Regions from separate parts of the Enterobacter sp. LM3 genome, predicted to be linked through region 1. Evidence: predicted binding sites of a transcription regulator. Region 1 holds the regulator's gene; the other holds the start of a gene.

What was found. Region 1 encodes CRP, which controls carbon source genes, mostly activating them, when cyclic AMP is high. Its sites were predicted from a motif close to ATGTGANNNNNNTCACAT; they were not measured.
Region 2: the regulator CRP is predicted to act here: its motif matches at 5,441-5,458, upstream of cdd (cytidine deaminase).

What each region holds. Positions count from the first base shown of each region.
Region 1 covers NZ_JBJURN010000022.1:52,192-59,764, reverse strand. The annotation lists gene ACJ9N4_RS18830 (OsmC family protein) at 1-376, opposite strand, end outside; gene crp (cAMP-activated global transcriptional regulator CRP) at 689-1,321, shown strand; gene ACJ9N4_RS18820 (YccS/YhfK family putative transporter) at 1,380-3,467, shown strand; gene ACJ9N4_RS18815 (aspartate aminotransferase family protein) at 3,486-4,706, opposite strand; gene pabA (aminodeoxychorismate synthase component 2) at 4,793-5,356, opposite strand; gene ACJ9N4_RS18805 (putative adenosine monophosphate-protein transferase Fic) at 5,388-5,972, opposite strand; gene ppiA (peptidylprolyl isomerase A) at 6,080-6,652, opposite strand; gene tsgA (MFS transporter TsgA) at 6,931-7,573, shown strand, end outside.
Region 2 covers NZ_JBJURN010000002.1:358,442-366,014, forward strand. The annotation lists gene pbpG (D-alanyl-D-alanine endopeptidase) at 1-20, opposite strand, end outside; gene ACJ9N4_RS03795 (Yip1 family protein) at 188-775, opposite strand; gene ACJ9N4_RS03800 (DedA family protein) at 941-1,504, shown strand; gene mdtQ (multidrug resistance outer membrane protein MdtQ) at 1,573-2,991, opposite strand; gene dusC (tRNA dihydrouridine(16) synthase DusC) at 3,186-4,118, opposite strand; gene ACJ9N4_RS03815 (CidA/LrgA family protein) at 4,297-4,695, shown strand; gene ACJ9N4_RS03820 (CidB/LrgB family autolysis modulator) at 4,692-5,387, shown strand; gene cdd (cytidine deaminase) at 5,517-6,401, shown strand; gene sanA (outer membrane permeability protein SanA) at 6,529-7,248, shown strand; gene ACJ9N4_RS03835 (glutamine synthetase family protein) at 7,370-7,573, shown strand, end outside.

The DNA.
Region 1 (7,573 bases):
TGATTTTTACCGCTTTCTCCAGCATTAACGCCACAGAGCAGTATTTTTCAGCCGAAAGATCGACCGCGCGTGATACCGCCGCGTCCTTCAGCGCTGTGCCAGTAACAACAAAATGCAGGTTGATGTGCGTAAACAGGCGCGGTGCCTCTTCGCGACGTTCGGACGTGAGCTTGACTTCGCAGCCGGTCACGTCGTGACGGCCTTTTTGCAAAATCGACACCACGTCGATGGCACTGCATCCACCAGCGGCCATCAGCACCATCTCCATTGGACTTGGCGCTTTATCGCCGGAGTTACCATCCATCAAAATCTGGTGCCCGGAAGCGGATTCGCCCAGGAACGTTAAACCTTCAACCCATTTCACACGCGCTTGCATATATTCCTTAACTCCAACGTTGCATTTTTGGTGACAGATTACGCGCGCGTTACATTTCTCGCAATGGAAGGCGACCTGCGTCATGCTGAAGCGAGACACCAGGAGACACGCGGCGAAAGCTATGCTAAAACACTCAGGATGCTACAGTAATACATTGACGTTACACATGTATGCAGAGGACATCAAACTTTACTGGCTGCGAAACGTTACGACAGCCGACTTCCCAGGTATGGGTAAGAATTCGATTGCAACCCCAGAGTCAGGATGCGATTTATGACTCTGGAGACAGCTTATAACAGAGGATAACAGCGCATGGTGCTTGGCAAACCGCAAACAGACCCGACTCTCGAATGGTTCTTGTCTCATTGCCACATTCATAAGTACCCATCGAAGAGCACGCTGATTCACCAGGGTGAAAAAGCGGAAACGTTGTATTACATCGTCAAAGGCTCGGTGGCAGTGCTGATCAAAGATGAAGAAGGGAAAGAGATGATCCTTTCTTATCTGAACCAGGGCGATTTCATCGGCGAACTGGGCCTGTTTGAAGAAGGCCAGGAACGTAGTGCCTGGGTTCGTGCAAAAACAGCATGTGAAGTGGCTGAAATCTCCTACAAGAAATTCCGTCAGTTGATCCAGGTTAACCCGGACATCCTGATGCGTCTTTCTTCCCAGATGGCTCGCCGTCTGCAGGTTACGTCTGAGAAAGTGGGCAACCTTGCCTTCCTCGACGTGACCGGTCGTATCGCGCAGACGCTGCTGAACCTGGCGAAACAACCAGATGCCATGACCCACCCGGACGGTATGCAAATTAAAATCACCCGTCAGGAAATTGGTCAGATCGTCGGTTGCTCTCGTGAAACAGTGGGTCGTATCCTGAAAATGCTGGAAGACCAGAATCTGATCTCCGCGCACGGTAAAACCATCGTGGTTTACGGAACTCGTTAATTCCGGCCAAACGGCGTGTCATCGCAAGGTGTCACGCCGTTTTTGTCTCTATTCCCCCATGTGGCGCAGGCTGATCTACCACCCGGAAGTTAACTATGCACTGCGACAAACGCTGGTGTTGTGCCTTCCTGTGGCCGTGGGTTTGATCCTCGGACACCTTCAACAGGGTCTGCTGTTTTCTCTCGTTCCCGCCTGCTGCAACATCGCCGGTCTGGACACGCCCCATAAGCGATTTTTCAAACGTCTGATTATTGGTGGCTGCCTGTTTGCTGGCTGTAGCCTCGCCGTGCAACTCCTGCTGACCCGCGATATCCCGCTGCCGCTGATTTTAACCGTGCTGGCGATGACGCTGGGAGTAACGGCTGAAATCAGCTCACTGCATGCCCGCCTGCTACCTGCCTCGCTGATTGCGGCCATCTTTACCCTTAGCCTCGCGGGTAATATGCCGGTGTGGGAGCCGCTGCTGATCTACGCTCTCGGCACGCTATGGTACGGGTTGTTTAACTGGTTCTGGTTCTGGATGTGGCGGGAACAGCCGCTGCGCGAATCCCTGAGCCTGCTCTATATCCTGCTGGCGGATTACTGTGAAGCAAAGTACACCCTGCTCACCCAGCACACCGATCCGGAAAAATCACTGCCGCCGCTGCTGGCACGCCAGCAGAAAGTGGTGGATCTCATCAGCCAGTGTTACCAACAGCTACATATGCTCGCCGCCAATAAAAACCATGAGTACAAACGGCTGCTCCGCGTATTCCAGGTGGGGCTGGATCTGCAGGAGCATATCTCGGTAAGCCTGCATCAGCCGCAGGAGGTGCAGAAGCTGGTCGAGCGCAGCCACGCAGAAGCGGTGATCCGCTGGAACGCGCAAACCGTTGCCGCGCGCCTTCGCGTGCTGGCGGACGATATTCTGTATCACCGCTACCCGACGCGCTTCAACATGGACAAACAGCTCGGTGCGCTGGAAAAAATTGCCCGTCAGCATGCGGATAACCCGGTCGGGCAGTTTGCCGCATGGCATTTCAGCCGCATCGCGCGCGTGCTACGCACCCAGCGGCCACTCTATCCACGCGACCTGATGGCCGATAAACAAAAGCGTCTGCCGCTACTGCCTGCCCTCAGAAGCTATTTATCCCTGAAATCCGCCGCCCTGCGCAACGCCGCGCGGATCAGCGTCATGCTCAGCATCGCCAGCCTGATGGGTGTGGCGCTGCATCTGCCGAAACCGTACTGGATCTTAATGACCATACTGTTTGTCACGCAGAACGGTTATGGCGCAACGCGGGTGCGTATTCTGCACCGGGCGGGCGGTACAATGGCGGGGCTGATTATTGCAGGCGTGACGCTACACTTTCACGTCCCGGAAGGGTATACGCTGGTGGGCATGCTGGCGATAACGCTGGTGAGCTATCTGATCATCCGCAAGAACTACGGCTGGGCGATGGTGGGCTTTACCGTAACTGCGGTGTATACCCTGCAGCTGCTCACGCTGAACGGCGAACAGTTTATTATTGCCAGGCTGGTGGATACGCTGATTGGCTGTCTGATTGCTTTTGGCGGCATGGTCTGGCTGTGGCCGCAATGGCAAAGCGGGTTACTCAGGCAGAACGCCCATGATGCACTGGAAGCAGACCAGCAGGCGATCCGCTTAATACTGAGCGACGACCCGCAACCCTCCCCGCTGGCGTACCAGCGAATGAGGGTTAATCAGGCACATAATGCCCTGTTTAACTCCCTTAACCAGGCCATGCTGGAACCGGGCTTTAACTCGAATTATCTGGCAGACATGAAGCTGTGGGTAACCCACAGCCAGTTTATCGTCGAGCATATCAACGCCATGACCACGCTCGCACGCGAGCATACGATGCTGACGCCGGATCTGGCACAACGCTATTTGCAGTCGTGTGAAATTGCCCTGCAGCGCTGTCAGCAGCGTCTGGAGTATGACGCGCCGGGAGAAACGGGAGATGCAAACATTCTGGAAGCGCCGGAAACGCTGACCCACGGACCGATGAGCACCCTGGAGCAGCATTTGCAGCGCATTCTGGGGCATTTGAACACCATGCACACCATTTCGTCGGTGGCATGGCGTCAGCGTCCGCATCACGGCATATGGCTAACGCGTGTGTTAAAGCGGACGCCATATTGATTGCGTCGGGCAATGAGGTTATCCCCGGACTATCTTCCCGACCGCTGCGGCAAAGCGGTTTAACCCCTCTTCAATATCTTTCTCTGCCACCACCAGCGACGGCGCAAAGCGCATCACGTCTGGCCCGGCATTAAGCACCATCACCCCTTCGTGGGCTGCGGCATGCAGGAAATCGCGCGCACGGCCTTTGTATTGCGGCTTCAGCTCGGCACCAATCAACAACCCCATACCGCGGATCTCGCTGAACACGTCATACTGGTCGTCAATCTGTTGCAGATGCTTCACAAACAGCTCACGCTTCGCACTTACGCCATCAAGCACTTCAGGTGTGTTGATGATATCGAACGCGGCACCCGCAACGGCGCAGGCCAGCGGGTTTCCGCCGTAGGTCGAACCGTGGGAACCCACGTGGAACGCAGAGGCGATATCCTGGGTGGTGAGCACCGCACTGACCGGGAAGCCACCGCCGAGCGCTTTAGCGCTGGTCAGAATATCGGGGGTTACGCCGTAATGCATGTAGGCGAACAAATCGCCGGTACGCCCCATCCCGCTCTGTACTTCGTCAAACACCAGCAACGCCTGATGCGCATCGCACAGCTCGCGCAGCCCCTTCAGGAATTCCGGGGTTGCAGCCGTGACGCCACCTTCACCCTGAATTGGCTCCACGACCACCGCGCAGGTGTGATCGTCCATGACCGCTTTCACCGCGTGCAGATCGTTAAACGGCACGTGGATAATGTCGGCCGGTTTGGGACCAAAGCCGTCGGAGTACTTCGGCTGGCCGCCAACGGAAACGGTAAACAGTGAGCGTCCGTGGAACGCGTTATGGAAGGCAATGATTTTGGTTTTGTACGGGCTGTGACGCGTTGAGGCGTAGTAACGTGCCAGTTTGAATGCGGTTTCGTTGGCTTCAGTGCCAGAGTTCATAAACAGCACACGCTCAGCAAACGTCGCATCGATTATCTTACGCCCCAGGCGCAAAGCCGGTTCGTTGGTAAAGACGTTGCTGGTGTGCCACAGGGTTTCTCCCTGAGTTTTCAGCGCCTCCACCAGCGCAGGATGACAATGACCCAGCGCCGTCACCGCAATCCCACCGGCGAAATCTACGTACTCTTTACCCTGCTGATCCCAGACGCGACTGCCTTTTCCTTTCACCGGGATAAACTCAGCCGGAGCATAAATTGGCAGAATGACTTCATCAAATGTTGCGCGGGTGATTGCTGGTTGTTCAGTTGCCATGTCATGACCATCCATTTTATGTCACATTGATTGTGAAAATATAATCACAAAATATGCATAAAAAATCACAACAAGGCAATAGATATTCAGCGATTAAGGAAATTCGCCAGCAGCTGGTGGCCCTGTTCGCTCAGAATACTCTCCGGGTGGAACTGCACCCCTTCAAGATCCCATTCACGGTGGCGAATCCCCATGATCTCCTGCGTTTCACTCCAGGCAGTCACGTCAAAACAGGCGGGCAGGGTTGGCGGATCAATGACCAGAGAATGGTAGCGGGTGACGGTTAACGGATTATTTAACCCCGTGAACACGCCAGTACCCGTGTGGGTAACCGGTGCCGTTTTGCCGTGCATCACTGTGGCCGCGCGAACGATGGTCGCACCAAAGACCTGAGCAATGGCCTGATGACCCAGGCAGACGCCCAGGATCGGTAGCTTACCCGCATAGTGGCGGATAACGTCCAGAGAGATACCGGACTCCGACGGGGTACACGGCCCTGGCGAGATGACAATTTTCTGCGGGGCCAGCGTTTCAATCTCTGCCAGGCTGATGTCGTCATTACGGCGAACAACGACCTCTGCACCCAGTTCGCAGAAATACTGGTAAAGGTTCCAGGTGAAGGAATCGTAGTTATCAATCAGCAGGATCATGGCGGCTCCAGAACAAAAAGGCCGCTCTATTCTACTCAGTTTCCCGTGCTTCGCTCACCACTTTGCGAAAGATCGCGCTCAGGGCCGTCAAATCCCCCATTGCTCCGTTCTGATTGGCACGCTTCCAGTGGGCCGGATCGATATCGCGCCAGTCCAGCAAGTAACTGGCGTGGATAGCCAGTTGTTCAAAGAAAATGCGCTGTGCAATACCATTACCGCTCATAAAAGGATGCAGCATGTTAATTTCACAATAGTAGTGGCTGATCCTGGCAATAAACGCCTCTTTTCCACATCCCACCAGATAACCTTCATTTTCCAGTTTTTCCATCAATTCGTTACCGGCTTTCTCGATGTAGTCAAAGTGGCAAAACAGGATATCGCCCTTAGAAATATCGACGCGACGGTACTTGCCTGCATTCTCCACGAGTCCGTGATAGAGATGGTAGTGAATGGCGCACAGATGGGGCAACCCGGGCGCATGTGGCCCAAGCGGCAGCGTCCCGATGAGAGAGGCAGAAGGACCATTCCCCTCTTCAAGGCGGCAGCTGGCCTGAAAATTCACAGTACGTTGCTGTTCCCAGAGACGGGATTTTTGCTTGTCGGTGAGTTTTTTCACTTAACGCCTCCCTGAATGTGTCCGTTTGCCACAAGTATAAGCAGCAAAACGCGCTTTCGCAGGGAGGGCTAAATAACACGGGCGAAGCGTGCCCGTGTCAAAGACAGTTACGGCAGAACTTTGGCTGAGAGGATAACCACCGGTTTTGACGGCACGTTCTGGTATGGGCCAACGTCGTGGGTAGGTACCTGAGAGATCTTATCAGCGACATCCATTCCTTTCACAATTTTACCGAAGACCGCATAACCGAAGTCACGCTGACCGTGGTCGAGGAAGGCGTTGTCTGCAACGTTCAGGAAGAACTGGCTGGTGGCGCTGTCTTTATCTGCAGTACGCGCCATAGAGATGGTGCCACGTTTGTTCAGCAGGCCGTTGTCCGCTTCGTTCTTAATGGGTGGATTCGGCTGTTTTTGCTGCATTTGCTCGTTAAAGCCACCGCCCTGCACCATAAAGCCTGGGATCACACGGTGGAACGTGGTGTTGTTGTAGAAACCACTGTTCACGTAGTCGAGGAAGTTTTTCACAGAAACAGGAGCTTTCTGGCTATTCAGTTCCAGCTCAATATTCCCGGCAGAGGTCGTCAGCAGGACGTGAGGGTCTCCTTTTGCTGCCAGCGCAGCAGGGGAAACGGCAGAAAGAGCAAACACAGCTGCGACAGCCGCCAGTGTTGATTTGAGCATGAGAATTCCTTAACAAAGCGCAGTATAGAAAGCGAATGGTCTGATTCTAAAGAGCAGTATGAACCGAGGCCAGCCTTTTACCTAATTTTACGAAATTGAAACAGTTGTAACCACGCAAACGATTGAACACACCAGTAAAAGATGTGATTCGCATCACATAAAATATTGTAACGAAGATCTAATTTTCTGGAAAAGATTTAAATAGATCACTTTCGCGACTAAAATCTGCCCGCTCAAACGCAGTCGATGCGTTTTATTTTACTTTGAACAGGCCAGACATGACTAACAGCAATCGCATCAAGCTCACATGGATCAGCTTCTTCTCCTACGCCCTGACTGGCGCGTTGGTGATCGTCACCGGGATGGTGATGGGAAATATCGCAGACTACTTCCAGCTGCCCGTTTCCAGCATGAGTAATACCTTCACCTTCCTCAACGCGGGGATCCTGATCTCCATCTTCCTGAACGCCTGGCTGATGGAAATCGTGCCACTGAAAACGCAGCTGCGTTTTGGTTTTGTGCTCATGCTCGCCGCCGTGGCAGGCCTGATGTTAAGCCACAGCATCGCCCTGTTCTCTGCCGCCATGTTCGTACTTGGCCTGGTGAGTGGGATCACGATGTCTATCGGGACGTTCCTCATCACCCACATGTATGAAGGCCGTCAGCGCGGCGCGCGTCTGCTGTTTACCGACTCCTTCTTCAGCATGGCCGGGATGATCTTCCCGATGGTCGCTGCCGTTCTGCTGGCGCGCAGCATTGAATGGTACTGGGTGTATGCCTGCATCGGCCTGGTCTACGTGGCGATCTTTATCCTGACCTTCGGTTGCGAATTCCCGGTTCTGGGCAAAAAAGCACAGACCACGGCTGAACCTGTCGCGAAAGAAAAGTGGGGCATCGGCGTCTTGTTCCTCTCCATCGCCG
Region 2 (7,573 bases), on a different contig from region 1:
GAGACTCGGAATTTCAGCATGGTGAGATTTCTGATAATTATTCACGCACGTCATGACGTACACCGCCTGTGCTAACGGATAAACACAGGCTGGCTCCGGCATCATAGCGGTCACCGTGGAATGTCGCCAGCGAAGAATCATGAACAGATGCTGCATTGCTGGCATTTACGCCAGCAATGCAGTGAACTTAAAAGAGACGGTATCCGTAACCCCAAAGAATCACCGTCAGCGCCAGTAACGCCTCCAGCACCAGCACGCCGATAGCCAGCGTTGAACTGGAGAAGTTCAGGCCCTCTTCTTTATTGATATTCAGGAAGGTTGGAACCCCCAGATACAGCAGATAACCGGTGTAAAAGAGGGCAATCGTACCGATCAGCGCGCACAACCAGACCAGTGGATAGAGCGCAACAATGCCGCTTAAGAACAGCGGGGTCGCGACATATCCGGCAAAGACCATACAGTGCGCCAGGGACGGACGTTGCGGATAGTTACGTGCCATCCAGTGAATGACGCGCCCCATCACCGCCACCCCTGCCAGCATCAGGCCGTAGAAGATAATGGCAAGGTAAAGCCCGGTAGACCACGACAACTGAACCACGGTGCCATCACCAAAGTTCCAGCCGATTTGTGTTGTACCGATAAACGCGCAGATCACCGGCACCGCTGCCATCAGCAGCACATGGTGCGTGTAATGGTGCGCGACCGTTTCGTTCTCGTTTCTGATGACATGCATTTCACGGTCGGGATGGGAGAAGAGTCCCCAGACATGGTTCATAGCGCCCCCTTGTTGTCGGCCCGTCAGCGATACCTTAAGTATAATGCAGGCTTTAGATTATTTTATGAGCAACCTTAAAAATGCCATTTCGCCTTCATTGCCGCATTATTCATTCATGAGGTATATGATAAATGCAGGCATTCGCAAGGAAACCCGGCTGAGTTTATGGATATCAATAGTCTGATCGAACAATATGGGTATATCGCGTTGGTCATCGGTAGCGTGGCAGAAGGTGAAACCATCACCCTGCTCGGAGGGGTGGCGGCACATCAGGGGCTGCTGCGTTTCCCGCTGGTCGTGACTGCAGTTGCGCTGGGTGGCATGATTGGCGACCAGTTGCTCTACTTTCTGGGGCTACGTTTCGGGCCCGCACTCCTGCTGCGTTTTCCTAAGCATCGCAAGAAAATCCGTCAGGCGCAGAGACTGATCCAGCGTCACCCTTACCTGTTCGTGATTGGTACCCGTTTTATGTACGGTTTTCGGATAATCGGCCCCATCCTGATTGGCGCGAGCCGTTTGCCGCCGAAAATTTTCCTGCCACTGAATATTTTTGGCGCGGTTGCCTGGGCGCTGATCTTTACCACACTAGGCTACGTTGGTGGGGAAGTGATTGGCCCGTGGTTGCACACTCTCGACCAGCATGTGAAGCACTGGGCATGGTTGATTCTGGTGGTGGTGGCAGTCATTGCGGTTCGGCTGTGGCTGAAACACCGGGATTCGAAGCGTTAGCGCGCACTATTCGGGTCGTACTCACCTCCTGACAATCAACCAGCAGGTAAGTACAGATCATGGGCGCTTTAGCCGTGATGGTAGCCACCGCCCAGTGCCGACGTCAGTTGCAGCGTGGCGTCCACATATTGCCCTTGCAGCATCAACCCAGCGATGTGTTCCCTGAACGCCGGGATTTTTGCTTCACTGACGCGGGAGCCGGCAATGATACCGGCGCTAAAGCGTGCCTGTGCCAGCGCCACAACACGCGCAGCATCTTTTTCGACCTGCTGCTGGTGCTGGTTTTTCGCCGTCAGGGTTTCAACTTCACTGGCAGTTCGCGCCACCTGGTTGACGGCATCTACCACCGCTTTGTTGTAGTTCGCGATGGAGAGATTATTCTGCGCCTGGGCAATATCCAGGTTCGCGTTCAGCCTGCCGCTGTCAAAAATCGGCAACGTCAGTCCGGCTGTCACGCCCATTTGCTGAGCCGAAGAGCGGAACAGATCGCTCAGATGCAGGGCATCCTGTTGTAAGAACGCCATCAGATTCACATCGGGATAGAAAGCCGCTCTGGCAGCATCCACCTCGCTCATGGACGCTTCGATATACCAGTGAGCGGCCTGGAGATCGGGTCGACGCGCCAGCAGTTCATAACCCAGCATCGTCGGCAGCGCAGCCTCTGGTGCAGGTAATGCATGGCGGGTGAGCGTCATTGAGGTGCTGTTGGTTAACGCTTCCAGACGCGCCTCAACGGCTTTCATTTTTCCCTTTACTTCCGCCAGCTGTTCCTCGGTTTTGCTGGCGTTAATGTCCGTTTCGACCCCTTCCACGGAGGAGTTTATCCCGTGCTGGTAGAGCTCGCGGTCGGCACCAATAATATTCTCCTGCTCTTGTTTGATATCTGCGAGGACATCTCCCACGGCGGCCTGAGTTTGCCACTCCCAGTACAGCCGCGCGACGCTGCTGGCAAGCAGTTGACGCGTTTGTTCCATCTCTGCATTTTGCGCATTCACCTTGCCAATACGGGCTTCAACCTGCGCACGGTTTTTGCCCCACAGATCAAGATCCCAGCCAGCAGTCAGGCCAAATGTCCCGTTGGTGTACCACGGCCCGGTGGTGCCAGCAGCCGGGTCGGTGATGGCAAATGGCCCCATTAACCCCTCAGCCGACATTTTCTGGCGTTCAGCATCAGCCGAAAAATCAATGTGTGGGCCGTCGGCAGCCATCGTGGCTTTTGCCTGAGCTTCTGCCAGCGTGATGCGCTGCCGGGCAATTTGCATATCTGGCGCATCATTCAATGCTTTCGCAATCAGCGAATTAAGCTCGGGGTCGTTATAGTCTTTCCACCATTCATTTTTCGGCCAGTCAGTACGACGTAAATGCGTATTTACCGAAGCCACTGTGGTTTGTGTTTTAACAGGCGATACTGTGGAATGTTCTGGCGCACAGGCGGCCAGAATAAAGACGAGGGGAGCACTCAGAGATAAAATAAAGGAACGTTTCATTACGCCATTCACTCAAAAATAAAGGCGCAAATTACGCTTGATACTGTTCGTTTTTTTAGTAACGCGTGGCAATCTGCAAATTGTTATACATTTAAACAATCAGAAAAATATTCATATTAAAAATTAATTAGTTAGCATTATTCACCAAAATTATAAATCTTCAAAAAGAATCGACCTGGATGAACGATCACGTATCACTTTGACTGAATCACCCGCGCAATATCCGCGGAAGTCTGTAACGTACGGATCTCCTGGAATAATCCTAACGCTTCGCTGTACTCTTTGCGCAAATAACTGAGCCACTGCTTAATACGTGCAACATGATACAAGCCGGTATCCCCCTGCTTTTCCAGACGGCTGTATTTTTGCAGTAGCGTCACCACCTCAGCCCACGGCATGCGCGGTTCGTTATATTTCACCATCCGGCTGAGATTCGGCACATTCAACGCCCCACGGCCAATCATTACCGCATCGCAGCCAGTCTCTTTCAGACAGGCCTGTGCGCTCTCGTAATCCCAGATTTCGCCATTCGCAATCACGGGAATAGAGAGTCGTTTGCGGATCTCGCCAATCGCCTGCCAGTTGATGCGATCGGCCTTATAACCATCCTCTTTGGTACGGCCATGCACGACTAACTCTGTTGCACCCGCCTGTTGTACCGCATCGGCTATTTCAAACTGTCGCGCATCGCTGTCCCAGCCCAGTCGCACCTTCACCGTCACCGGTAAATGCGACGGTACAGCTTCACGCATGGCTTTTGCACCGCGATAAATCAGCTCAGGATCTTTCAGCAATGTTGCCCCACCGCCGCTGCCGTTGACCAGTTTCGACGGGCAGCCGCAGTTGAGATCGACCCCGTAAGAACCAAGATCCACCGCACGGGCGGCATTTTCCGCCAGCCATTGCGGATACTGGCCCAGCAACTGAATGCGCACCAGCGTGCCGGATGTTGTTCGGCTCTGGTTGTGCAGCTCCGGGCAGAGCCTGTGAAAAGATTTTACCGGCAATAACATATCGACCACGCGTAAAAATTCCGTCACGCAGAGATCGTAATCATTCACCTCGGTCAGAAGCTCGCGCACGAGGGAGTCGAGCACGCCTTCCATTGGGGCCAGTAAAACACGCATATCAGTACCTGTAAAAAAAGACGCGCTATAGTTGCATTTAAACTTAAGACTGTCCATTTGTGGCAATGTCAGACGTTCCATTCAGGAATGTCTGGTATGCTCAAAATTCATGATGTGATCCGTAGCACATTTCAGGGTTTAATTGTATGATGAATGCGTTTCATCAAGGACTTTCACCATGAGCAAATCATTGAATACTATCTGGCAATACCTGCGCGCATTCGTCCTGATTTACGCCTGTCTGTACGCCGGGATTTTCATCGCGTCCCTGTTACCTATCACCATTCCCGGCAGCATTATCGGTATGCTGATCCTGTTTGTGCTGCTGGCACTGCAGGTTTTGCCTGCAAAGTGGGTCAACCCTGGCTGCTTCGTTCTCATTCGCTACATGGCGCTACTGTTTGTCCCCATCGGCGTCGGGGTCATGCAATATTACGATTTGCTCAAAGCACAGTTCGGCCCCATTGTCGTCTCCTGCGCGGTCAGTACGCTGGTGGTTTTCCTGGTGGTGAGCTGGAGTTCGCATCTGGTGCATGGCGAACGTAAAGTGATTGGGCAAAAAGGAACAAAGCAATGATGGAGAATATCTGGTGGTCGCTGCCGTTAACCCTGGTGGTGTTCTTCGCCGCGCGTAAACTTGCCGTACGTTTCAGAATGCCATTGCTCAACCCTCTGCTGGTGGCGATGGTGGTGATCATTCCTTTCCTGCTTCTCACCGGCATTCCTTACGAACGCTACTTTGCCGGGAGCAAGATTTTAAACGATCTGCTGCAGCCTGCCGTTGTGGCGCTCGCCTTTCCTTTATATGAACAGTTGCACCAGATCCGTGCCCGCTGGAAGTCCATCATTACTATCTGTTTTGTGGGGAGTCTGGTGGCGATGATTACCGGAACGTCGGTCGCACTGTTGATGGGAGCCTCTCCGCAGATTGCTGCCTCTATTCTGCCAAAATCCGTCACCACGCCAATCGCGATGGCGGTGGGCGGCAGCATCGGCGGTATACCGGCCATCAGCGCCGTATGCGTAATTTTCGTGGGTATTCTTGGTGCGGTATTTGGCCATACCCTGTTGAATGCTATGCGCATTCATACCAAAGCCGCGCGTGGTCTGGCGATGGGGACGGCTTCACACGCCCTGGGTACCGCACGTTGCGCTGAGCTGGATTATCAGGAAGGGGCATTCAGCTCGCTGGCACTGGTCATCTGTGGGATCATGACCTCTCTGATCGCGCCGTTCCTGTTCCCGATCATTCTGGCAGTTGTGGGCTAAAATTTGCGATACGTCGCGCAAATTTCATTTTGTTTTCATAAGTTGCATAAGTAATGAGAAGTGGATCACATATAAAGCCGTAATGGCTCCGTACACTACCGATCCATTAACCTTTATGAGGCAAACGCCATGCATCCACGTTTTCAAGCTGCTTTCGCCCAGCTTGCAGAGAATTTGCAATCAGCCCTGGCCCCGGTTCTGGCGGATGAGCATTTCCCCGCCCTGCTGACGGCTGAGCAGGTCACTCTGCTTCAACAGGCAACAGGACTGGACGAAGACGCGCTGGCTTTCGCACTGCTGCCGCTGGCCGCCGCCTGCGCACGCGCTGACCTCTCCCACTTCAATGTAGGGGCGATTGCACGCGGTGTAAGCGGAACCTGGTACTTTGGCGGTAACATGGAGTTCCTGGGTGCGACGATGCAGCAAACTGTCCACGCGGAACAAAGCGCCATCAGCCACGCCTGGCTGCGCGGCGAAAAAGCGCTAAGCGCCATTACCGTTAACTACACCCCTTGTGGCCACTGTCGTCAGTTTATGAACGAGCTGAACAGCGGACTGCAATTGCGCATCAACCTGCCAGGTCGTGCACCACACACGCTGGGTGATTACCTGCCTGACGCTTTCGGCCCGAAAGATCTGGATATCAAAACGCTGCTGATGGATGAGCAGGATCACGGCTTCGCCCTGTCCGGCGATGACCTGAGCCAGGCCGCTATCACCGCCGCCAACAAGAGCCACACCCCGTACAGCAAATCACCTAGTGGCGTAGCGCTACAGTGCCGTGATGGCCGTATCTTCAGCGGCAGCTATGCGGAAAATGCCGCATTTAACCCAACGCTGCCACCGCTGCAGGGCGCACTGAATCTGCTGAACCTGAACGGTTATGACTACCCGGATATTCAGCGCGCTATTCTGGCAGAAATTGCCGATGCACCGCTGATTCAGTGGGATGCTACCGCCGCCACGCTGAAAGCGCTGGGCTGTTCATCGATTGAACGCGTGCTGCTTGCGTAATCCTTCCGGCGGGCAGGAATGCCCGCCAGTGTGATGAAAAACCCCTCAGTTGATTCGCTGTTTCTTGCGCTAACCATGCGGGTAAAGTAGCCTGAGTTAAATTTCACCTTTGGTACGAGCCATCTGCATGTTAAAGCGCGTTTTTTACAGCCTGTCTGTCCTGCTCGGCATACTGCTGTTGACTGTGCTTGGCCTCGACCGCTGGATAAGCTGGAAAACAGCGCCCTACATCTTTGATGACCTGCAGGATCTCCCCTATCGTCAGGTTGGTGTGGTACTCGGTACCGCCAAATATTACCGTACCGGCGTCATCAATCAGTATTACCGTTATCGTATTCAGGGGGCGCTAAACGCCTATAATAGCGGCAAGGTGAATTACCTGCTGTTGAGCGGCGATAACGCGCTGCAAAGCTATAACGAACCGGTGACGATGCGTAAGGATTTGATTGCCGCAGGGGTCGACCCGGCCGATATCGTGCTCGACTACGCCGGATTCCGCACCCTGGACTCCATCGTGCGTACCCGTAAAGTGTTCGACACCAACGATTTCATCATCATTACCCAGCGCTTCCACTGCGAACGGGCATTGTTTATTGCGTTGCATATGGGTATTCAGGCCCAGTGCTACGCGGTGCCATCGCCAAAAGACATGCTGAGCGTGCGCGTACGCGAGTTCGGTGCCCGTTTTGGTGCGCTGGCTGACCTGTACATCTTCAAACGAGAACCGCGCTTTTTAGGCCCACTGGTGCCAATTCCGGCGATGCATGAAGTGCCAGAAGATGCGCAGGGTTACCCGGCAGTGACGCCTGAACAACTGCTGGATATGCAGAAAAAAGAGAAAAAATAGCCCCGCTTTTATACTTTCTTTACGTCGGGCATCACTCTTTTTATCCGCCCTTTACTCTCGCCCTTTTAAGCTGAGTTCATTGCCGCTACGGCTTCATTGAAGAATGACTATGAACTCAATAATGAATGCTTTTTTCCTGAAAAATATCCGCCCGTATTTTAACTTCCCGGGATTATCGCTCCCGACCGCCCTCAATTCAGGCCTGTATCTCGATGAGAAAATTGCAGCCATGAAACAGAATTTGTCAGCGGAAGTGACGGATTATCTGGCACGTTATCCGCAGACTAAACACATTGACGTTTACCTGAACGACATCAATGGCATT